DNA from 2 places in the Brevibacillus aydinogluensis genome. Region 2 is predicted to be linked to the other one. Evidence: riboswitches for the same ligand, from Rfam matches in the RefSeq annotation. Region 2 holds a riboswitch; the other holds the start of a gene.
What was found. Region 2 has a riboswitch for S-adenosylmethionine ahead of metH (methionine synthase). Riboswitches for the same ligand answer to the same signal wherever they lie in the genome.
Positions count from the first base shown of each region.

Region 1: it holds a riboswitch for S-adenosylmethionine, as region 2 does, so the genes downstream of both, Q7F15_RS03360 (2,3-diketo-5-methylthiopentyl-1-phosphate enolase) here and metH (methionine synthase) in region 2, are expected to answer to the same signal.

Region 1 is NZ_OY569118.1:696,261-707,787, reverse strand. Features, by position in the region: gene Q7F15_RS03375 (anti sigma factor C-terminal domain-containing protein) at 1-177, opposite strand, end outside; gene Q7F15_RS03370 (RNA polymerase sigma factor) at 149-664, opposite strand; gene Q7F15_RS03365 (hypothetical protein) at 798-1,604, shown strand; SAM riboswitch class I at 1,771-1,885, shown strand; gene Q7F15_RS03360 (2,3-diketo-5-methylthiopentyl-1-phosphate enolase) at 2,034-3,248, shown strand; gene Q7F15_RS03355 (2-hydroxy-3-keto-5-methylthiopentenyl-1-phosphate phosphatase) at 3,245-3,922, shown strand; gene Q7F15_RS03350 (methylthioribulose 1-phosphate dehydratase) at 3,919-4,575, shown strand; gene Q7F15_RS03345 (1,2-dihydroxy-3-keto-5-methylthiopentene dioxygenase) at 4,606-5,118, shown strand; gene Q7F15_RS03340 (acyl-CoA dehydrogenase FadE) at 5,180-6,958, opposite strand; gene Q7F15_RS03335 (acetyl-CoA C-acetyltransferase) at 7,002-8,180, opposite strand; gene Q7F15_RS03330 (3-hydroxyacyl-CoA dehydrogenase/enoyl-CoA hydratase family protein) at 8,195-10,603, opposite strand; gene Q7F15_RS03325 (S-layer homology domain-containing protein) at 10,997-11,527, opposite strand, start outside.
Region 2 is NZ_OY569118.1:2,490,063-2,501,589, reverse strand. Features, by position in the region: gene Q7F15_RS12320 (LytR/AlgR family response regulator transcription factor) at 1-152, shown strand, start outside; gene Q7F15_RS12315 (DUF485 domain-containing protein) at 314-661, shown strand; gene Q7F15_RS12310 (solute symporter family protein) at 658-2,184, shown strand; gene Q7F15_RS12305 (solute symporter family protein) at 2,269-3,825, shown strand; gene Q7F15_RS12300 (deoxyribonuclease IV) at 4,380-5,213, shown strand; gene Q7F15_RS12295 (hypothetical protein) at 5,285-5,668, shown strand; gene argS (arginine--tRNA ligase) at 5,758-7,473, opposite strand; gene Q7F15_RS12285 (hypothetical protein) at 7,820-8,299, opposite strand; gene Q7F15_RS12280 (YjcZ family sporulation protein) at 8,473-8,580, opposite strand; SAM riboswitch class I at 8,783-8,881, shown strand; gene metH (methionine synthase) at 8,997-11,527, shown strand, end outside.

The DNA.
Region 1 (11,527 bases), 1.8 Mb from region 2:
TCTCTCCTCCTCTCCGCCGCTGCCCAGCAAAAGCTCCTCCAAGCGTTCCGCATACAGTTCGTCCGCTGCAATCCTCGCACGGAAAGAGGCAGCTTCTTCCTTCGTCATTTCACCGCGCAGATATGCCAGCAGTTCCCGTTCCCGATCCTCATTTGCCTTGTCCGTCGTCAAGTTCATCCCTCCACATTCTGCGTAATTTTTGCCGCCCGCGAAACAATGAGCGCTTTACGTCCCCCGTGTCGATGCCCAGCACCTCGGCGATTTCCGCGTAGCTGAGCTGTTCGTAATGCAGCAGGATCACCTGTTTTTGCTTCTCCGGCAGCCGGTCCAGGCACGTCCGCAGCGATGACCACGCCTCTTGGCTCAGCAGCGTCCGCACCGGGTCCGCCGCCGCCCCGTCCGGCTGTTCCGGAATCTTCTCCACCAATCGCCACGGACGCTTCTTCCGCCTCCGATGCCAGTCCACAAACGTGTGGTAGGCCGCCTTGTACAGCCAGGGGCGCACCTTTTCCCCACGATAGTCATCCAGGTATTGATACGCCCGAAAAAAGGTCTCCTGCGTCAGGTCTTCCGCCTGCACCCGGTCAACGGTCAATCGGCAGAGGTAGCGGTATATGTCGTTGACGTACAAGCGGTACACGTCTTCCAGTCCGACCTTTTCCACGGATTCACACCCTTTCACTCCTATCCACGCACATGGCGAGGAAAAGTTCCACCGCGCCGCAGCATTTTTTCAAAATATTGAGGTTTATGGTAAAATAAGGGGTATTATAACACGGTGTCCAAGGGGCGATTTGATGGGGTATGGCATCGACCTGCTGGAGCACATGCGGGCATTGGAGCAGAAACTGATACGGGAAGGACTGGACAGACCGCTGGAGTATATCCATTTCCGGTTTGCAGACAATTCCTTCCGCTACACGATTACGCCGCCCGACATGCACGTCTTTGCCGAGACCGGCTGCGACGGCATTCATTACGGCTTTTTGACCGATTTCGGCCGCATCACAGATCTGGAAGAGGCCTCGATTGTTTGTGTCAGCCCGACGGACGACCCACCTTTGCGCATTATCGCACGTAATCTGGAAGACTTTTTCCGCCTGGTGGTGACGATCGGATCCGCCGGCGAACTTGGCAGTCTGGTGTCCGTCCGCACACCCCGGCAATGGGAGCGGTATTGGGCCGATCTCGCAGAAAGCAGGCATGAAGAGGCAACAGACCCGCAGTTACGAAACTTCGTTACGTGCCGCCAGACCGTTTTGCATCACATGCAGACAGACCTGGGCCTCGAACCGATTCCCGACGTCATGCGGTATCTGAACGACCTGGAGATCCAGCGCCGATCCGCTGGCTGGATTCCGACCATCGACGGGCTGGGGGTCGTGCCAATTGACGGACCGGACAGAAAGCCTGCTGCTGACTACGTGTTTCCCTTTGCCGACACCAGCAGGGATCACATACCGCTGGACGACATACGCGCCTATCTGGCCGCCGCTCCGCCTGCACACCGATGCGCCTTTGCACGCGATGCCTTTTTCTGGTGGGTGGTGGACGAAACATCTGAACTGTGGCTCCTTCTCCATAACGTACACATCCAGCACTGAATCGGCGCCAGGGCCGGATTTACTACCGGCCGGACAACGCCAGGCCCGGCTCCCTGCAGCGTGACAACAGCCTGCACATTTCCACCGATCAAGGGTTGACTCCCTGCAAGGAACGTCATATCATGGGGGTAACTGCCAAGCAAAACCGCATAGCAGACGATTCACACTCTTATCACGAGCTGGCTGAGGGACTGGCCCTATGATGCCCGGCAACCGGCGCTTTCCCGTCTGGGGGCGTAACGGTGCTAAATCCTGCGGAAATGTTTTCCGAAAGATGAGAGGAGACGCTGACTGAACGACAACCGCCTCCCCTCCTCCATGGGGAGGTTTTTTGTTGGAACACAGCGGCCCTGTCCGGCTCGTCCACAGCACGGCGGCAATCCCGCCCGCAAGCCGGGAGGGCACAGCACAAGGAGGATCATCCCATCCATGAACGAACAACGCATCCTCGTCACCTATCTGACACAAGCGAAAGACCTGCGCAAAAAAGCAGAGGGGATCGCCGTCGGGATGACCGTCGGCACCTGGACTGACCTGCCCGCCGCCAAACAGGCGGAACTGAAACCGTACCTGGGCGAAGCGGTGGACGCTCAACCGCTGGAGACGCTGGAAAACGGGGAAACGCGCGGTCTGATCACCGTCAGCTACCCGGTGCGCAACTTTACCGCCGACATCCCGTCGCTGCTGACCGGCATCTTCGGCAAGCTCTCCATGGACGGCAAGATCAAGCTGATCGACGTGCAGTTCCCGGAAGCGTTTCTCAACGGCTTTCCTGGTCCCCGTTTCGGCATCGATGGTCTGCGCAAACGGCTCGGCGTGCATGACCGCCCGCTGCTGATGAGCATTTTCAAGTCCTGCCTGGGTATGCCGTTTGACGATCTGAAAGCCCAGTTCCGCGCGCAGGCGCTGGGCGGCGTGGACTTGGTCAAGGACGATGAAATCTTTTTCGCCGATGACCGCGCCCCGTTTCTGGAACGGATCAAGGCGTTTAAACAGATTGCCGCGGAAACGGAAGCACAGACCGGCAAACCTGTCCTCTACGCTGCCAATCTGACCGGTCCGGTGCACGAGTTGAACGAGCGGGCCAAGCGGGCCGTGGAGGCTGGCGCGGACTGCCTGCTGTTCAACGTGCTGGCGTTCGGCTTTGACGCCCTGCACCGCCTGAGTGCCGACCCGGACGTCCACGTGCCGATCATGGCCCATCCGGCACTGGCAGGCGCATTCTACCCGTCGCCCGACTACGGCATCGCCACGCCGCTGCTCTTGGGCAAACTGATGCGGATCGCCGGCGCCGACCTGGTGCTCTTCCCGTCGCCATACGGCAGCGTGGCTCTGGACAAGACGGAAGCCCTGCAGCTGGCCGAGCATCTGACCGCTCCCCTGAACGGCTTGCGGCGCGCCTTCCCGGTCCCGTCTGCAGGCATTCATCCCGGCCTGGTGCCCCAACTGTACGAAGATTTTGGACAGGATCAGGTGGTCAATGCGGGCGGCGGCATCCACGGCCATCCCGGCGGGGCGACCGCAGGCGGACGCGCGTTTGTCGCCGCGATTGACGCGGTCGTCGCCGGACGTTCGCTTGCCGACGCGGCAGCCGAGTCGCCGGAGCTGGCGGCAGCCCTGGAGAAATGGGGGGGCGGACGATGAGCAAATCGCTCGTGCTGTTCTGCGACTTTGACGGCACCATTACGGAAAAGGACAACATCGTCGCCATCATGCGCCGCTTTGCTCCCCCGCAGTGGGAGGCGCTGACGGAACAAATCCTCTCCCAGCAGGTGAGCATACGCGAAGGCGTGGGCAGGCTGTTTCAGCTCCTCCCTTCCTCGCTTAAGCAGGAGATTGTCGACTTCATCGTCGAGGATGCGGTGATCCGTCCCGGCTTTGCCGAATTTGTCCGCTTTTGCCGGGACGAAGGCATCGAACTGTTGATCACCAGCGGCGGCATCGACTTTTTCGTGGAGCCGATCCTCGCCCCGTTTGAGCTGAACGTGCCCATCTACTGCAACGGCAGCGATTTCAGCGGCGAGCACATCACCATCACGTGGCCGCACCGCTGCGACGAACACTGTGACAACGACTGCGGCATGTGCAAGACGTCGATCATCCGGAGATACGACCCGGACCGCCACTTCCGCGTGGTCATCGGCGATTCCGTCACCGATCTGGCGGGCGCCAAGATTGCCGATTTCGTCATCGCCCGTTCGCTGCTGGCGCAAAAATGTGCGGAACTGGGCCTTGCGCATCGGACGTTTGCCACCTTCCACGACGTCATCGACATTGTAAAAGATTTACGTACCAAACAGGAGGTCGGCTCACCATGACAGTGACTCTGGAACAACGCGCAGACGCGTTTCGCCGGCTGGACGAAGCGAAGCTGACGTTTGCCCGCCGCGATTGGTTTCCCGGCACCAGCGGCAATCTTTCGATCAAGCTCTCTGATGACCCGCTGCAGTTTGCCGTGACGGCCAGTGGAAAAGACAAGACCAAGCTCTCCCCGGAAGACTACCTGGTGGTCGACGGGGAGTCCCGCCCGGTCGAACCGACGACGCTCAAGCCCTCGGCGGAAACGCTGATCCACGCCGTGGTCTACAAGCGCATTCCGCAGGCGGGCGCCTGCTTCCACGTGCACACCGTGTGGAACAACCTCGTGTCCGAACTCTACTTCGGGCAGCGCGCCTTTTCCATTCAGGGGCAGGAGCTGATCAAGGGACTGGGCATCTGGGAAGAAAACGCGCGCATTACCATTCCGATTGTCGAGAATTTTGCCCACATTCCGACACTGGCAGCTGCGATCGAAAAAGTGATCACACCTGATGTCCCCGGCGTGCTGATCCGCAACCACGGCATCTACGCCTGGGGTGCCAACGACTTCGAGGCGAAGCGCCACCTGGAGTCGTTTGAGTTCCTGTTTGAGTACCACGTGCGCTGGCTGCAGCTTCGCCAGACCGCCGTGTCCCTCACACACCCTCAATAAATTGAAAATCATTAAAGGAGGTATTGCATCATGGCAAAAGTACGGTTTCACGACAACAACGAGTACATTACGGCACCGGAGGAAGTTTCTAAATTCCTGCAATCCCAAGAAATCATCTATGAGCACTGGGGAGTAGACCGCCTGGATGCCAATCTGCGCGACAACTACAACCTGACCGACGAGGAAAAGCAGCAGATTCTCGACGCGTTCCGCCCGGAAATCGAGGACATCAGCAAGCGGCGCGGCTATCTCACGGCCGACATCGTCGTCCTGTCCGATCAGACGCCCAACCTGGATGAACTGCTGGTCAAATTTAAAGCAGAACATCATCACACCGACGACGAGTGCCGCTTCTGCGTGGACGGCCACGGCATCTTTGCGATCAAAGGCAAGGACGGCCGCTACTTTGACGTGGAAATGGAGCCGGGCGACCTGATCTCCGTCCCGTCCTACTCCCGCCACTACTTCACGCTGATGGACGACCGCAAGATCAAGGCGATCCGCCTGTTCGTCACTCCGGCCGGCTGGGAAGCCATCTACTAATCCGAAAACGAAAAAAAACGAAGCCGAGGGACATCCCCTCGGCTTCTGTTCATTTCACCCGTTACAGCACGTATCCGTCCGCTTCGATAACGCGGTCGGCGATGGCCCGTTTCAGGTGGACGGTGTTGATCGGCGTCCGGCGGGTCAGCTTTTTCAGGATGGACAGGCGCATGCGCAGTTCGTCGCCCTCTTCCATCGCCGCCAGCGCCTCTTTTGCCCAGCCCTCGATCCGGTCAAACGCTTCGTGTACATACAGGGTGGCGAGATCCAGCTTTTGCCGCTCGTTTTCCACGCCGTTTTTCTCGATTGCCTTTTCCGTCCGCTTCACGACGCTGTCCATCGCGTACAGCTCGATCAGCATGTCGGCGGCCAGCGCCAGGAGTTCCTGCTCCTTGGCAATCGCCTGCTGGTACTTCATCAGCGCGGAACCGGCCACCATCAGGATGATCTTGCGGGTCATCTCGATCAGGTGTTTTTCTGCCGCCAGCGGCGCTTCCTCGATTTCTTCCGGATAGTAGCTCATCAGCTCTTCCTGCAGGCCGGCGGCTGCCTGCATCAGCGGCAGTTCCCCTTTCATCGCCTTTTTCACCAGCATGTCGGGGATCAGCAGGCGGTTGATTTCGTTCGTACCTTCAAAAATCCGGTTGATGCGCGAATCGCGGTACATGCCCTCGATCTCGTATTCCTGGATATAGCCGTATCCGCCGTGGATCTGTACGCCTTCGTCCACGCAGTAATCCAGCACTTCCGAAGCAAATACCTTGTTGATGGAGCATTCGATCGCGTATTCGGCGATGGCCTTGGCCACTTCACGGCCGTCCTCCGCCTTTTCGCCAAGAGCGGAGAGGGCGGCATCGAACAGGCCGACCGTGCGGTACACCAAGGATTCCGCGGCGTAGATTTTTGCCGCCATGGTGCCCAATTTGTTCTTGATGATGGAGAAGTTGGCGATCGGCGTTTTGAACTGTTTGCGCTCCTTGGCGTAGGTGGTCGCCAGATGCAGGGCGTGTTTCGCCGAGCCAACCGCGCCGACAGCCAGTTTGTAGCGACCGACGTTCAAGATGTTGAACGCGATCACATGCCCTCTTCCCGGCTCGCCCAGCAGGTTTTCCACCGGCACGCGGGCGTCTTCGAGAATGAGCGGACGGGTCGAGGAGCACTTGATGCCCATTTTCTTCTCTTCGGCGCCGACCGATACCCCCGGGAAGTCGCGCTCCACGATGAACGCGGAGAAGTGTTCCCCGTCAATTTTCGCATAAACGATGAAGATATCGGCAAAACCGGCGTTTGTGATGAACTGCTTGGTCCCGTTCAACACGTAATGCGTGCCGTCTTCGGACAATTTGGCTGTCGTTTTGGCGCCGAGCGCGTCCGAACCGGAGCCCGGTTCCGTCAGGCAGTACGCGGCAATCCGCTTTCCGGTGGCGAGATCGGGCAAGTAGCGCTGCTTTTGCTCTTCCGTGCCGAAGTACACGATCGGCAGAGAACCAATGCCGACGTGCGCCCCAAACGTAATCGCAAACCCGCGCCCCAGCGCAAATTTTTCGCCGATCAGAGCGGAACTGATCTTATCCAGGCTGACACCGCCGTACTTCTCCGGCACGTCGGCAGCCAGGAGGCCCAGTTCCCCCGCTTTTTTCAGCAGCGATACGGACAGCTCAAAGTTTTGCTGTTCCAGCTCTTCCATATGCGGACGCACTTCATTGTTGATGAAATCCTCTGTCGTCTGCGCGATCAGTTTTTGCTCGTCGGTGATTTCCTCCAGCACAAACACGTCGTCCGGCGAACCGGCATTGATCAGAAAGCTGCCGCCGCGAATCAGATCTTTCGTTTCAGCCATCAAATCCCTCTCCCTTTTTATAAAATGTGGTGTTTCTCCGTGCCTACAGCATTTCGAACACGCCGGCGGCCCCCATGCCGCCGCCAATGCACATCGTCACGACGCCGTACTTGCCGCCGCGCCGCTTCAACTCATTCAACAGGGAAACGGTCAGCTTCGCCCCGGTGCAGCCCAGCGGATGGCCCAGGGCAATCGCACCGCCGTTGACGTTTACTTTTGCCGGGTCGAGGCCCAGTTCGCGGATGACGGCGAGTGACTGGGAGGCAAACGCCTCGTTCAGCTCAAACAGGTCCACATCGGCCAGGCTCAATCCAGCCATTTTCAGCGCTTTTGGAATGGCGACTACCGGACCGATCCCCATCACGTCGGGATCGACGCCGCCCACCGTAAACGAGCGGAATCTGGCGATCGGGCGAACGCCCAGACTGTCCGCCTTTTCCGCCGACATCACCAGTACGGCGGCTGCGCCGTCGCTCGTCTGCGAAGAGTTGCCTGCCGTGACCGTGCCCTGCACGTGGAACACCGGCTTCAGCTTGGCCAGCGCTTCCAGCGAGGTGTCAGCCCGCACGCCCTCGTCCGTGTCAAAGACGCGCTCCGTGACGTGCAGCTTGCCGTCATCGTCCACGCGGTGCTGCTTGACGGTCAGCGGCACAATCTCGTCCCGGAACTTGCCGGCGGCGATGGCGGCTGCAGCCCGCTGATGGCTTTGCAGCGCAAACGCGTCCTGGTCTTCGCGGCTGACGCCGTAGCGCTTTGCCACTTCCTCGGCTGTGTGCCCCATGCTCATGTACGCTTCCGGCATTGTCTCCATCAGCGTCGGATTGAGCGCCACCTTGTGGCCGGCCATCGGCAGCAGGCTCATGCTCTCCACCCCGCCGGCCACGATCACGTCAGCCCCGCCGGCGATAATCTGCTGGGCGGCGTAGGCGATGGTCTGCAGGCCGGACGAGCAAAAGCGGTTGACGGTAATGCCGGGAACGTTGGTCGGCAATCCGGCGCGCAGGCCGATCAGGCGGGCCATGTTCATCCCCTGCTCGGCTTCCGGTACGGCCGTCCCCATGATCACGTCCTCGATCTCGGCCGGATTAAGCTCGGGGACGCGGCGCAACAGGTTGCTCACGACCGCAGCCCCCATGTCGACGGGATGCACGTCCTTCAGGCTGCCTCGCTTCGCTTTTCCCACCGCGGTGCGGGCGCCGGCGACGATCACTGCTTCTCTCATGTCTTTCCCCCTCCCTAGTTACGCAATGGCTTGTTTTTCATCAGCATGTGCTGCATGCGCTGCTGCGTCTTGGGCGTCTTGATCAGCTCGAGGAACGCCTGCCGCTCCAGCTCCAGGATGTAGGATTCCGTCACCTCGGTGCCGGCCGGCACGCTGCCGCCGGACATGACGTAGGCGATCTTGCTGGCGATCAGTTCGTCGTGATCGCTGATGTAGCCGCTCTTTTTCATCGAATAGATGCTTTGCCGCAGGGTGGCATACCCCGACTCGCCGATGACGCGAATCTTGCGCGGCCGCTGCGGTGTATACCCCTCCTTGACCATCGTCAACACGAGCTGCTTGGCGTCGTAGAGGAGGTGATCCTGATTGATGCTGATCCGGTCGCTCGGGCGCAGGTAGCCCAGATTGATCGCTTCCTTCCCGCTGGTAGAGACTTTGGCCATGGCAATCGTCTCGAACGCACGGGCCACGAACGGGAATGGATCAACCGGCACGGTGCCGCCTTCCGGTACTTGTTCCATCGCCCGGAACAGCATCTCCTTGGTGCCGCCGCCGCCGGGCAAGAGGCCTACGCCCACTTCCACCAGCCCCATGTAGGTCTCGGCGGCCGCCTGCACGCGGTCGGCCAGGAAGCAGACTTCCACACCGCCGCCGAGCGTCATGCCGAACGGCGCCGCTACGACCGGACGGTGCATGGTGCGCAGCGCGTTCCCCACCTTGTGAAACTGTCTGACCAACATGTCCAGTTCAAACCAGTTTTCGTCCTGCGCCTCCATCAAGGCCAGAGCCAGGTTCATGCCGACACAGAAGTTTTTGCCCTGATTGCCGATCACCAGTCCGAGGAAGTTGCGCTGCACCTCTTCCACGGCGAAGGCCGCCATCTGCAGCACATCCATGCCCAGCGCGTTGTGCGGAGAGGTAAACTCCAGGCAGGCCACACCGTCGCCCAGGTCCACCAGCGCGGCACCCGCGTTTTTCCTGATCAGCCGGCCCTGTTCCTTGAGTGCCGCCAGGTTGATCTGCTCTTTCTTTTCCTCGACGTCCTTGTAGCGGCCGCCGACGGCAAATACAGCCACACGCCCGTCCTGTTTCTGATAGAACGAGGTCTTGCCGCTCGCCAGCAGTTCCTCCACCAGCGCCGGGATTGTCTCGCCCTCTTCGCGCATGCGGGCCACCGATTTTTCCACACCGATCGCGTCCCAGGTCTCAAATGGTCCCAGTTCCCAGCCGAAGCCCCATTTCATCGCCCGGTCGACAGCCACGATGTCGTCGGCGATTTCGTACGCCTTGGCCGCCGAGTAGAGCAGCACCTTCTTGAAGACGCTCCAGAGAAACTCGCTCCCCTTGTCCTTGCCGTACACAAGCGCTTTCAGCTTTTCCGGCAGCGTCTTCGCCGTCTTGGCCGCCTCCAGCGACGGAAACTTCGCCTTGACGCGCGGACGGTATTCCAGCGTGTTGTAGTCGAGTACGAGAATCTCTTTGCCATTCTCCGTCTTTACCTGCTTGAAGAAGCCCTGACCTGCCTTTTGGCCGAGCCAGCCCTTTTCCACCAACTGCAGCACCAGGGACGGCACTTCGAAGATCGCTTTTTCCGCGTCATCCGCGGTCTTGTTTTTCACGTTGTTGGCCACGTGCACATACGTGTCCAGCCCGACCACGTCCAGCGTGCGGAAGGTGGCGCTTTTCGGACGACCGATCACCGGACCCGTCAGCGCGTCTACCTCGTCGATGCCCAGTCCGAGCCGCATCATCTCCTGGATCGAGACCTGCAGGCCGAACGTCCCGATGCGGTTGGCGATGAAGTTGGGGGTGTCCTTGCAGAGCACCGTTCCTTTGCCCAGCACGAATTCGCCAAAGTGCATCATGTAGTCGACAATCGCCGGGTCCGTGTCGTTTCCGGGAATAATCTCAAGAAGTTTCAGATAACGGGGCGGATTAAAAAAGTGCGTGCCCAGGAAATGCTTGCGAAACTCGTCGGAACGTCCCGCGCATATCTCGTTGATGGAAACGCCCGACGTATTGGAGGAGACGATGGTGCCCGGCCTGCGGTGCGCCTCGACCAGTTCAAACACCTTTTTCTTTACGTCGAGGTTTTCCACGACCGCCTCGATGATCCAGTCAGCCTCGCCGAGATAGGACAGGTGGTCTTCCATGTTGCCGACAGTGATCAGGTCCAGGTTCGCCTTGTCGTAGAGCGGAGCCGGTTTTTCTTTCAGCAGCCGGTCCTTGCCGGACTGGGCGATGCGGTTGCGGACGACGGGATCAGCCAGCGTCAGTCCTTTCTTTCTCTCGTCCTCTGTCAACTCTCGCGGCACGATGTCCAGCAGGTAAACGGGGATGCCGACGTTGGCCAGATGAGCGGCGATGCTTGCTCCCATCACGCCGGAACCGAGCACGGCCGCTTTGTAGATGTTGCGTTCCATCCATTACCCTCCTCACTAAAGAAATGGGGTCCTGCGAAAAAGGCAAAACAGTCTGAACTTGCAGAGTTTTTCACGAAGGATTTCTACCTGTTCAAACGTATTCCTTTTTTTCGCCGCACATGTCACCCCTTGAATGAATGCTCATTCATTTTGCTGGTGTAAAAAAACACCCCACCGTATAAGCCCTCGCACCTGTGAGATGTTTGGCGATTCAGACGCGACTGAATGATCGCTCAGTTTTATTGTAAACGAAAAGGAGAGCGGTTGCAATCTTCATTTGCTGCTTATTCGCTCTCTCCCCTTCCCGGAAGTTTTCCCGCCGCAACAGCCAAGGACAGGGCAGGCGGCCACGTACAGGCAGCAAAGACGCAGCCGCCCCTGCCGTTTATGCCGTTACTTATGGATGATGTTGATCGACATCACCTTGCGGCCAAACGGATTTCCGTCATCCGGTTCCAGCAGGTACTCCAGCTCGTATTTGCCCACTTTGCTGTCTACGTAAGCTGCCGTGACCCACAGCTTGTTCTTGTCGGTGTCATCCTTGCGCAGCGTGAGCGTCACGCGATAGTCATGCAGCGGCACGCCGATTTTGTCGATGCTCTCCTGCGCAGACTTGCTCAGATACGCGTCCAGCCATTTCTCATTCTTGGTTTGGTGCGCATAGTTGGCGGCGGTCAGCAGCATGTTCACCGCTGTTTGCTGCCGATTTTGCGATTCCCGGAACTGTTTGGCGGCGTCTTCCGTGTAAAAATCGTACAGGCGCTTCAGTACGGTCGCAAACTCTGCGCGTGTCATGTTTTTGTACGGGTTAAACAGGCGCGTTTCGTTGAACAGATGGAATTCGCGAATCGCTCCCGCATAAGGCGAAGCAGTATCAGGATAATAGCTTGGCTGTTTCCATCCTTGGTACCCGGCGAAAAACGA
Region 2 (11,527 bases):
ACAAGAGCTACCTGGTCAACCTGCAGTACGTCAGCGAGCTGGAGCCATGGTTCAACGGGGCGTACAACCTGATATTGAAAGGACCGAAAAAAGTGCGCGTACCCGTCTCCCGCACGGCGGCAAAAGACCTGCTGAAACGCTTGGAAGGGTAAAGGCTGCCTGCGCTGATTCCTCGTTTTGTGCATGTGGCGCACGAGATTGTGCAAGATACGCAAAAATATACGCAATATTGATATTTTTTTGTAAACTGTAAAAAACTAAAGGAAGCGCTTACAATCCAGTAGGCGCCACATTTGCAAGAGGGGGAGTTCCAATGGGAAATACGAGCCCGGCGGTCCAAGGAAAGTCGAAGCCGCAGTCGATTGACTACACGGCCGTAAGCCGTTCCGCCGCCTTCAAGGAACTGCTGAGGCGAAAAAAAGCTTTCATTCTGCCTTATTCCATTTTTTTCTTCGTGTTCTATTTCACCCTCCCAATCATGACCTCTTACTTTGAAGTCCTGAACCGTCCCGCTATCGGGGTGATCACCTGGGCATGGGTATTTGCTTTTGCCCAGTTCATCATGACCTGGACGCTCTGTATCATCTACACCAAGCGTTCGGAAGAGTTTGACCGGATGGTGGAACAGATCAAACAGGAGACGGGAGGGAAACAGGTATGAACGTAACCGCGTTTTTGCTGTTTCTGGCCATTGTCATCTTGACGCTCATCATCACCTACTACGCTTCCAAGCGAACCAATACGACCAGCGAATTTTACACCGCCGGGGGCGGCCTGACCGGATGGCAGAACGGCCTGGCGATCGCCGGCGACTACATGTCGGCAGCTTCGTTCCTCGGCATCGCCGGGATGATCGCGCTGTCCGGCTTCGACGGCTTTTTCTACAGCATCGGGTTTCTCGTCGCGTACCTGGTCGTGCTGTACCTGGTGGCCGAACCACTGCGAAATCTGGGCAAGTACACGATGGCGGACATGATTGCGGCGCGCTTCAACAACAAGCAGATTCGCGGCGTGGCAGCGCTCAACTCCGTCGCCATCTCCATTTTTTACATGATCGCGCAGTTGGTGGGGGCCGGCGCGCTGATCAAACTTTTGCTCGGGCTGGAATACACCACGTCCGTGCTGATCGTCGGCGCCTTGATGACGGTGTACGTGGTCTTCGGCGGGATGACCGCCACTTCCTGGGTGCAGATCGTCAAGGCGGTGCTGTTGATGGCCGGCACGTTCATCATCTCACTGATGGTGTTTGCCAAATTTGGCTTCAGCTTTACGGCCATGTTTGAACACATGCAGACGGCAACGCCGCTGGGCGAGAAGTTTCTCCATCCCGGCAACAAGTTCAAGGACGGGCTGGACACGATCTCGCTCAACCTGGCGCTGGTGCTGGGCACGGCCGGCCTGCCGCACATCCTGATTCGCTTCTTTACCGTGAAGGATGCGCCGACCGCCCGAAAGTCGGTAGTGTACGCCACCTGGATCATCGGCATTTTCTACGTCATGACCATTTTCCTGGGCTTTGGTGCGGCTGCGTTCGTCGGGCAGGACAACATGGACCCGGCGGGCAACATGGGCGCTCCGCTGCTGGCGCAGTACCTCGGGGGGAACTTCCTGTTCGCGTTTGTCTCCGCCGTCGCCTTCGCCACGATCCTGGCTGTGGTGGCGGGGCTGGTCCTGTCGGCTGCGTCCGCCTTTGCGCACGATTTTTACAGCCACGTGATCCGGCAGGGCAAAGCGTCGGAGCGCGAGCAGATGTTGGCGGCCAAGTGGGCGTCGGTCGGCGTGGCTGTCATCTCCATCCTGCTTGCCTTGTTCGCGCAAAAGCTGAACGTCGCCTTTCTCGTGGCGCTCGCGTTTGCGGTGGCAGCCAGCGCCAACCTGCCGGTGATCATCTTCACCATTTACTGGCGCCGCTTTAACACGACGGGAGCGGTGACCGGCATGCTGGTGGGGCTGTTCAGCTCCCTGATCCTGGTCGCCCTCAGCCCGAACGTCTGGCATCCGGAGCCGGGCAAGGCGATTCTCGTCGGCGAAGCGCTCTTCCCGCTCAGCAATCCGGGCATCGTCTCCATCCCGCTGGGCTTTTTGGCCGCATGGATCGGCACGTACTTTTCCTCCTCGCGGGACGACGCCAAATTTGAAGAAATTCTGGTCAAGGCCAATACGGGCATGAAGGAAACGGCATAGCCCGCGGATAAGTATACAGGAAACTGGAGATGCTGGGGTGTACGCCCCGGCTTCTTTGCCATTCAGGCGGAAGTGGAGGCTGGCATGTCTGCGGTGATTTTCTTTTGCAGCGTCATTATCGGCACGCTGTTCATCACGTATTCGGCAGCCAGGCGGGCGGTCAACCCGCGTGAGTTCTACGCTGCGGGCAACCGTCTGACCGGTTTGCAGAACGGCGTAGCCATCGCGGGAGACTACATGAGCGCTGCGTCTTTCCTCGGCATTGCGGGTACGATCGCCCTGTACGGATTTGACGGCTTTCTCTACGCGATCGGATTTTTCGTCTCCTATCTGGTGATGCTGTCTTTGATCGCGGAACCGCTGCACAACCTGGGGCGATACACCCTGGCCGACGCGATCGCCGTTCGCTTTGACAGCAAAGGGCTGCGCGGGGTGATCGCCTGCACGACACTGCTGATCACGATTTTTTACATGATCGCTCAACTGGTGGGGGCGGGAGCGCTGATCCACCACCTGTTTGACATCGAGTACAAGACCGCGGTGATGGTGGTGGGCAGCCTGATGACGATCTACGTCGTCTTTGGCGGGATGGAGGCCACCTCCTGGGTGCAGATTATCAAGGCCATTCTGCTCCTGACGGGGACCTGCATCGTTTCCATGATCGTGCTGGCCCGCTTTGACTGGAGCCTGGCAGCGCTGTTTGATTACGTCAGCACGGCTACTCCGCTCGGGGAGCGGTACCTCTATCCGGGCAACCAGTACGTCAAGCCGCTGGACATCCTTTCGCTGCATCTGGCGCTGATCCTGGGCACGGCCGGCCTGCCGCACATCATCGCCCGGCTGTTTACGGTGAAGGACGCAGTCACCACGCGCAAGTCGATCATCACGGCCACCTGGATCATGGGGGCGTTTTACCTGATGACCATTCTGCTGGGATTCGGCGCGTGCGCGTTTATCGGCTGGCAGACCCTGAATCAGGCCGGGTTTGGGGGAAATCTGACGGTGACGCTGCTGGCTGATGCGCTGGGGGGCGAATTCCTGATGGCCTACATCTCGGCCGTCGCCTTCGCCACGATACTGGCAGTCGTGACCGGATTGGTGCTCGCCGCGTCTTCCGCGTTCGCCCACGACGTCTACAGCCACATCGTCCGCAGCGGGCAGGCTTCCGAACGGGAGCAGGTGCTGGTCGCCAAGGCGTCGTCCGTCGCTGTCGGCTTCGTCTCCATCTGGCTGGCGATCGGTGCGGAGAAGATGAACGTGGCGATTCTCGTGGCGCTCACTTTTGCTGTGGCGGCTTCGGCCAACCTGCCGATGATCCTGTTTACCTTGTACTGGAGGCGGTTTACGGTGCAGGGAGCGATCGCCGGAGTCATCACCGGTGTTGTGGCTTCGCTCCTGCTCGTCAGTCTCGGCCCGTCGGTAATGCATCCCGAGCACGGCATGATTCTGGCCGAACCGCTGTTTCCCCTGGCCAATCCGGGCCTGGTCTCGATTCCGCTCGGGTTCCTCGGCGCGATGCTGGGCACTTGGTTGAGCCGACCGTCGCCGGGGGCGTCGGAGCGGTACGATCGGGTGCTGGTGCAGGCGTATACCGGCATCCGCCCGCCCGCCGACCGGTACAGGCGCACGCCAAACGCATAGAGCGGCCGCAGTCGGCGTATCAGGACGGGCCGCTTTCACGCACAACGGAAGTTGTCCTTCATATTCAACAACAAAACCACCCCTCAACGTATTCGACTTGAGGGGTGGTTTCTCAATATTTGTTCTGAAGTGCTCACTCAAGTGCCTGGAAGATTGAAGATTACCCAACCTGCCATAAGCGTAATCAACAAACAAACCAGAATCACAAGAGTGGTTACTTTCGGTTTCTTCATTAAACTTCGAATTGCCGTAACCAAACCAGTCATCAGCTCTATCGGAAACAATATGACCTCTTTTAGGATTTTCAGGACTTTCCTGCCAACCATAACACATTACTCCCAGTGATCATCAGACATCAAAGTATACCAGTTCACCATTAGCCAATTTTTCCCTCCAAATATTTTCCTGCAATTGGGATAAACTGTTGCGGACAGGCTTCCGAACGGGAGGTTCTGGCCAATCGCAGCGGGACGCTTTCGGAGCAGTGTCTCCAATCCGGCCTGTGAATCGCGGAAAAGGATCCTGGATACCACATGCCACAGGGAGGGAGTTGCGTGTACGTCGGGTGTCACGTCAGCATTCGCGGCGGGTATCTGGCCGCAGCAAAGACGGCTTTGGCGCTGGGAGCCGACGCGTTCCAATACTTTCCCAAAAACCCGCGCAGTCTGACGCTCAAAGCGTTCGACCCGAAGGATGCAGAGGCATGCCGCGCCTTTTGCCGAGAGCAGGGGATCGTCTCCATCGCCCACACGTCCTATCCTGTCAATCTTGCCGCAGCGCCGGGCGCATTGTATGAAGCGATTGCTGATTCACTGCGAAACGACCTGGAAATCGCCGAATCATGCGGTTCCATCGGGGTGGTCGTCCACTTCGGCCAATACAAGGGGGCGGATGTGCTGGAAGGGTACCGTTTGATGATCCGGATGGTAAACGACATTCTGGACGGCTGGAGCGGTGCGGCGAAGCTGCTGATCGAAAACAACGCGGGCCAGGGCAGCCGCATGGGGACAACGCTGGAAGAACTGACCCAGGTGCGGCAGCTGCTGAATCATCCGGAAAAGGTGGGCTTCTGCTTCGACACGTGCCACGCCTTTGCCAGCGGGCTGTGGACGGGAGACGACTGGGAGCAGGTGGCCGACCGCATGCGGAATCTCGGGTATCTGGACGCGCTGGCCGCTGTTCACCTCAACGATTCGGTGTATCCGGCCGTCTCCTTTCGCGACAGGCACGCGCCGATCGGGCGTGGTGCGATCGGCAGGGAAGCGTTCGTCTCGCTGCTGCGGACACCAGAACTGCGGGGAATTCCGGTCGTGCTGGAAACGCCCCGTCCGCCCGGCGGGGACCACCGGGAGGAAATTGCCCTGGTGCGACAGCTGGCCGGGCCGTGACAGGCTGACCGGTCGTATGGTAGAGTGTGAGAGTAAACCGTACAGTGCGCTGTCAGCGAGGAGGAGTCTGTGTGAAACGAAGAGTCAAGGTTACCATCGAGGATTTTGCTCCGCTCCGGGAAAACCTGAACAATCCGGAAGAGCTGGCCTTGTATGAGGCGGCAAACGGACATACATACGATGCGGAAATCGAGCATGACGGCTATGCCGTGATCGACCTGCCCGACGGGGACTACATCGAACTGGCTCCCGGCGAGTATCAGATCATGATCGAGGAATGGACGAAAGCGGGGACGATTGGCGCACTGACGCTGGAGACCAAGTCGGACCCGGCAGACGACAAGGCGCTGTTGTACCGTCTCGTCGACGCGTCCGGCGCCGAAACAGAGCCGCCGCGCTCCCTGTCCAAGCAGGTGGTGGAACTGCTCGGCAAGACGTGGTTTGGGAAAAAGTAGCACCTGTTCACCATTGAAAAGAAAAGCCGACGTCCTGTCACAACAGGAACGTCGGCTTTTTTGACGGGTGTATTTTCGTCAACAGGCGATTACATCTCTTCCGGCGCGGCGATTCCGAGCAGGCGCAGCCCCTCTTTCAACACTGTCACCACGGCGGCGACCAATTGCAGACGGGTCGTCTTGACGTCTGCTTCTTCCGCCAGGATGCGGACATTGGCGTAGAACTTGTTGAACGCCTGCGCCAGGTCGATGACGTATTTGCCGATCTGCGACGGGTCAAACTGCTCCCGCGCCCGGTCGATCACTTCCGGGAAGCTGTTCAGCAGCGTGATGACCGCCCAGGCTTCCTTGCTGTCCAGGGCGCCTTCGGGCAGCGTCACCTCGCTGATCGGCACGTACTCGCCCTTGCGCAGCAGCGAGCAGGCGCGGGCGTGCGTGTACTGGACGTACGGACCGGTCTCGCCTTCAAACGTAAGCATTTCCTCCCAGGAGAAATTGATGTCGTTCAGGCGGTAGTTTTTCAGGTCGTGGAAGATGACCGCACCAACCCCAACCTGTCTAGCCACCTCTTCCTTGTTTTCCAGCGACGGATTTTTCTCCCGGATCACGTTCAGCACGTCTTCGATGGCCTGAGCCAGCACTTCTTCCAGCAGGACCACTTTTCCTTTGCGGGTGGACATTTTCTTGCCGTCCTTGAGCATCATGCCAAACGGGATGTGGTACATTTCCTTGGCCCATTCAAAGCCCATCTTTTCCAGCACTTTGAACAGCTGCTGGAAGTGGAGGCGCTGCTCGTTGCCCACGACGTAGAGGGCCTTGGCAAAGTCGTACGTCTCATTCCGATACAGGGCGGCTGCCAGGTCGCGGGTGGCGTACAGAGTGGCACCGTCCGATTTTTTGATCAGGCACGGCGGCATGTCATACTCGTCCAGATTGACCACCAGGGCGCCCTCAGATTCGGTCAACAGCCCTTGTTCCTCCAGCATGGCGACGACGCGGTCCATCTTGTCGTTGTAGAACGCCTCGCCGTGGAACGAGTCAAATCGAACGCCCATGAGGTCGTAGATTTTCATGAATTCTTTCAGCGACTCGTCGCGGAACCACTGCCAGAGGCGGCGCGCTTCCTCGTCTCCGTCCTCCAGCTTTTTGAACCACTCGCGTCCCTGATCTTCCAGCGACGGGTCTTTTTCTGCCTCTTCGTGGAAGCGGACGTAGAGCTGGAGCAGCTCCTTGATCGGCTCGGCTTTTACTTTTTCTTCGTCACCCCACAGCTTGTAGGCGACGATCAGCTTGCCAAACTGCGTCCCCCAGTCGCCCAGGTGGTTGATGCGGATCGGACGGTAGCCGTGTTTTTCCAAGATGTTGGCGATCGCGTTGCCGATTACGGTGGAGCGCAGGTGGCCCATGGAGAACGGCTTGGCGATATTGGGAGAGGAGAGGTCAATCGGCACATTGCGCCCTTTACCGATGTCGCGGCTGCCGTATGCGCTGCCCTGCGTCAGGATCGTGCCGATTACGTCGCGGGCGACGCTTTGCTGATCGAGGAACAGGTTGAGGTACGGACCGACCGCCTTGACTTCGCGGATCGGCGTACCGCTAACCTCGCCGGCCAGTTCGGAGGCGATCAGCGGCGGCGCTTTGCGAAGCGCCTTGGCCAGTTGGAAGCAGGGGAAGGCGATATCCCCCATGCTGGGATTGGGTGGCGTTTCCAGCATGTCGTATACGGTTTCGGCGGTAAATTGGTCCGCGCCGAGGCGGGTGAGTGCTGCGGCAATGATGCTGGCCGCTTGATGCTTATAGCTCATGGAATTCTCCTTTCGGTCTGGAATCTAAAAAATAGAAAAACCTCTGCGTCTCATCAGGGAAGAGACGAGAGGTTGTACTCCCGCGGTGCCACTCTTGTTGCTCTCGCCTCCCGCACGGGAAAAGGCGAAAGCCGCTTTGCCTGCGGTAACGGGCAGACCCGGCGTGCCCTACGCAATCCGGCTGTCCGGACCTTCAGGACGCGTCTCCGAGGTGCGCTTCCCCGCGTCAGTTTGCACCGGGCTCCCACCGTCCCCGGCTCGCTTCTGCTTTCTGACGGAGTACTCTCCTCTTCAGCGACAACGATATTCTTCTAGCATTATAGCGGCATCTCCTGCGGGATGCAACTCACTCTTCCGGTTTTTTCAGCAAATCGTCCAAATCGTGGAACAGGTCCCGCGTCAGCCGTTCCTTGTCGTCGGCCGACTGCCACTGCCGCTTGTACTGGGCCAGCTTGGCGAGCAGCGATCGTTCTGCTTCGGCCGCTTCCTTAAGATCGTGGTTTTCACTGGGATCAAACGGCATCAGCCGCTCATCCGTCCCGCTGCGCAGATAGGGAGAGCGCCAGTGATCGGGAAAGCGATAGGGCTGGTCGCCAAACAGAATGCCCAGCACGTCGTCCGATTCCAGCGGGAGGAAGTGGTCGTATTCGTCCCGCCTGCCTCCTTCAAACAGGTTGAGATGCGTAAACGAATAACGCAGGTAGTGCTGCCCCGTCGCTTGATTCTTGACGATTGAATATGTCTCAAAATCCGTGTGCTCCAACTCTTTCACCGTCTCCAGGCGAGAGAGGAATTCCTGTCGGTTACAGGGTACCAATTGATCCACAGCGGTTCGCTCCTTTGTACGGAATCGCTTTTCATCATAGCAAAAACGGACAGCGGCTGACAACGAACCAGCATCAGGCGCAAACGTCCCGCAGGGAACGGCAGGCGGACAGGGTTGTCCAGCGAAAAAAGAGCCTAGGTTTAGCTAGGCTCCTTGTTGATGTACGCACTCGTTTAGTTGCAGTCGTTCGAACACCCGACGATGACCAACAGGATAAACAGAACGAGCACAATTGCGAACGTGTCACCGAAAAAGCCGGAACCGCAGTAGGAAGTACTCATTGTTGTTTCCCCTCCTTTCCGTATGCTTTAGTCTATACACGAATGTGCCGGTTGTTGTGGGCGAATGACCAGCTCGCAAAAAATGGGCGGGGGCAGTCTGGAGAAAATAGACAAATTCTACATTGACGCGAGGAAAAGGGGGTGTTAAGATACATTCAAACATCGTTACCGTTTGACAAAACTGCATAACAGACAGTGACGACTCTTATCCAGAGAGGTTGAGGGACTGGCCCAATGAAGCCTCGGCAACCGGATTACCAGGTGCCAATTCCAGCAAAGCGTGTGCTTTGAAAGATAAGAGGATGGTCATGCGTGTATGTTTCGCGGACAAATCCTCTTCTTGTTGCACACAGAAGAGGATTTTTTATTGTACACGGACCAATGCGTGTGAGTTTGGAAGAAAAGGAGTTTGCCCCATGAAAATAAGTCTTCGTGAACAGCTTTACCGGAAAATTCTGATTCTGGACGGTGCGATGGGGACGATGCTGCAACAGGCCAGCCTGACTGCTGATGATTTTGGCGGTGAGGCCTACGAAGGCTGTAACGAGCTGCTCAATCTCACCCGTCCTGACGTGATCCGCTCCATTCATGAAAAATACCTGGAGGCGGGTGCGGACATCGTGGAGACCAACACGTTTGGTGCCACCTCGATCGTCCTGGCCGAGTACGACGTGGCAGACAAAGATCTGGAGATCAACATCGCTGCAGCCCGGCTGGCACGGGAAGCGGCTGATGCCTATTCCACCCCGGAGTGGCCGCGTTACGTCGCAGGCTCGATGGGGCCGACGACCAAGACGCTGTCTCTGACGGGAGGCGTCACCTTTGAAGAGCTGGTGGAAGCGTACTACCGGCAGGCGAAAGGGCTGCTGATCGGCGGCGTGGATGCGCTGCTTTTGGAGACCTCGCAGGACACCTTAAACGTCAAGGCCGGCGGCATCGGCATTCGCCGGGCGTTCGCGGAGCTGGGCAGGGAAGTGCCGGTGATGATCTCCGGCACGATTGAGCCGATGGGCACGACCCTGGCCGGGCAAACCATCGAAGCGTTTTACGTCTCGTTGGAGCATCTGAAGCCGATTACCATTGGTCTGAACTGCGCCACCGGGCCGGAGTTCATGCGTGACCATCTGCGCACGCTGGCGAATTTGGCCCAGTGCGGGGTGAGCTGTTATCCCAACGCCGGCCTGCCGGATGAAAACGGCCATTACCACGAGACGCCGAACGGACTGGCCGCCAAGATGCGGGCGTTTGCCGAGCAGGGCTGGCTCAACGTCGCCGGAGGATGCTGCGGCACGACGCCGGAGCATATCCGCGCGCTGGCGGAAGCATTGAAGGACTGCAAGCCCCGTGTCCCGGCCGGACAGCCGGTCAGCGCCGTGTCGGGGATCGAGGTCGTCTACGCGGAAGCAGACAATCGGCCGCTGCTTGTCGGAGAGAGGAGCAACGTGATCGGGTCGAAAAAATTCCGCGACCTGATCGCGGCCGGGAAGTACGAGGAAGCGTCCGACATCGCCCGCGCCCAGGTAAAGCGGGGGGCACAGATCATTGACATCTGTCTCGCCGACCCGGACCGGGATGAGTACGGGGACATGGAGAAGTTCCTGCAGTTTGTCATCAAAAAAGTGAAAGCGCCGCTGATGATCGACTCCACCGACGTGCGCGTCATGGAACTTGGACTGCGGTACTCGCAGGGCAAGGCGATTCTCAACTCGATCAACCTGGAAGACGGGCTGGAGCGGTTTGAACAGGTGGCGCCGCTGATTCACAAGTACGGCGCGGCTGTGGTCGTCGGCACGATCGACGAGACCGGCATGGCAGTCACCCGGGAACGGAAGCTGGAAGTGGCCAAACGCGCCTACGATCTGCTGGTCAATCGATTCGGGGTTAACCCGCGCGACATCATTTTCGATCCGCTGGTCTTTCCGGTGGGCACCGGCGACGAGCAGTACATCGGCTCCGCCCGCGAGACGGTGGAAGGCCTCCGCCTGATCAAGGAGGCGATGCCGGAGTGCAAGACGATTCTCGGCATCAGCAACGTCTCGTTCGGGCTGCCGGCGGCCGGACGGGAGGTGCTGAACGCCGTCTTCCTTTACCATACGACTCTGGCCGGACTTGATTACGCCATCGTCAATACCGAGAAGCTGGAACGCTACGCCTCCATTCCGGAAGAGGAGCGGCGATTGGCAGAGGCGCTCCTGTTTGAGACCAACGACGAGACGCTGGCCGCCTTTACCGAGTTTTACCGGCAGAAGAAAAAGGAAGTACGCGTGGAAGCGTCGTCGCTCACGCTGGAAGAGCGTCTGGCCCGTTACGTGGTGGAAGGCTCCAAGGACGGGCTGATGGACGACCTGAAGCTGGCGCTGGAGAAATACACGCCGCTGGAAATCATCAACGGTCCGCTGATGGCCGGGATGGAAGAGGTAGGCCGGCTGTTCAACGACAACCAACTGATCGTCGCGGAAGTGCTGCAGAGCGCCGAAGTGATGAAGGCCTCCGTATCGTTCCTGGAACCTTACATGGAAAAGACGGAGACGGCCACCAAAGGGAAAATTTTGCTGGCGACGGTAAAAGGGGACGTGCATGACATCGGCAAGAACCTGGTGGAGATCATCCTCGCCAACAACGGGTACGAAGTGGTCAACCTGGGCATCAAGGTGCCGCCGGAGCAGCTGATTGCCGCCTGCCGTGAAGAGCAGCCAGACGCGATCGGCCTGTCGGGCCTGCTGGTCAAGTCGGCGCAGCAGATGGTGATTACCGCCCAGGACCTGCGGGCAGCCGGGATTGACGTGCCGCTGTTGGTAGGCGGCGCGGCCCTGACCCGCAAGTTTACCTCCAACCGGATCGCGCCGGAGTACAAGGGAATCGTGCTGTACGCCAAGGACGCGATGGATGGGCTCGACCTGGTCAACCGCCTGCAGGACCCCGTGGAACGGGAAAAGCTGCGTGCGGC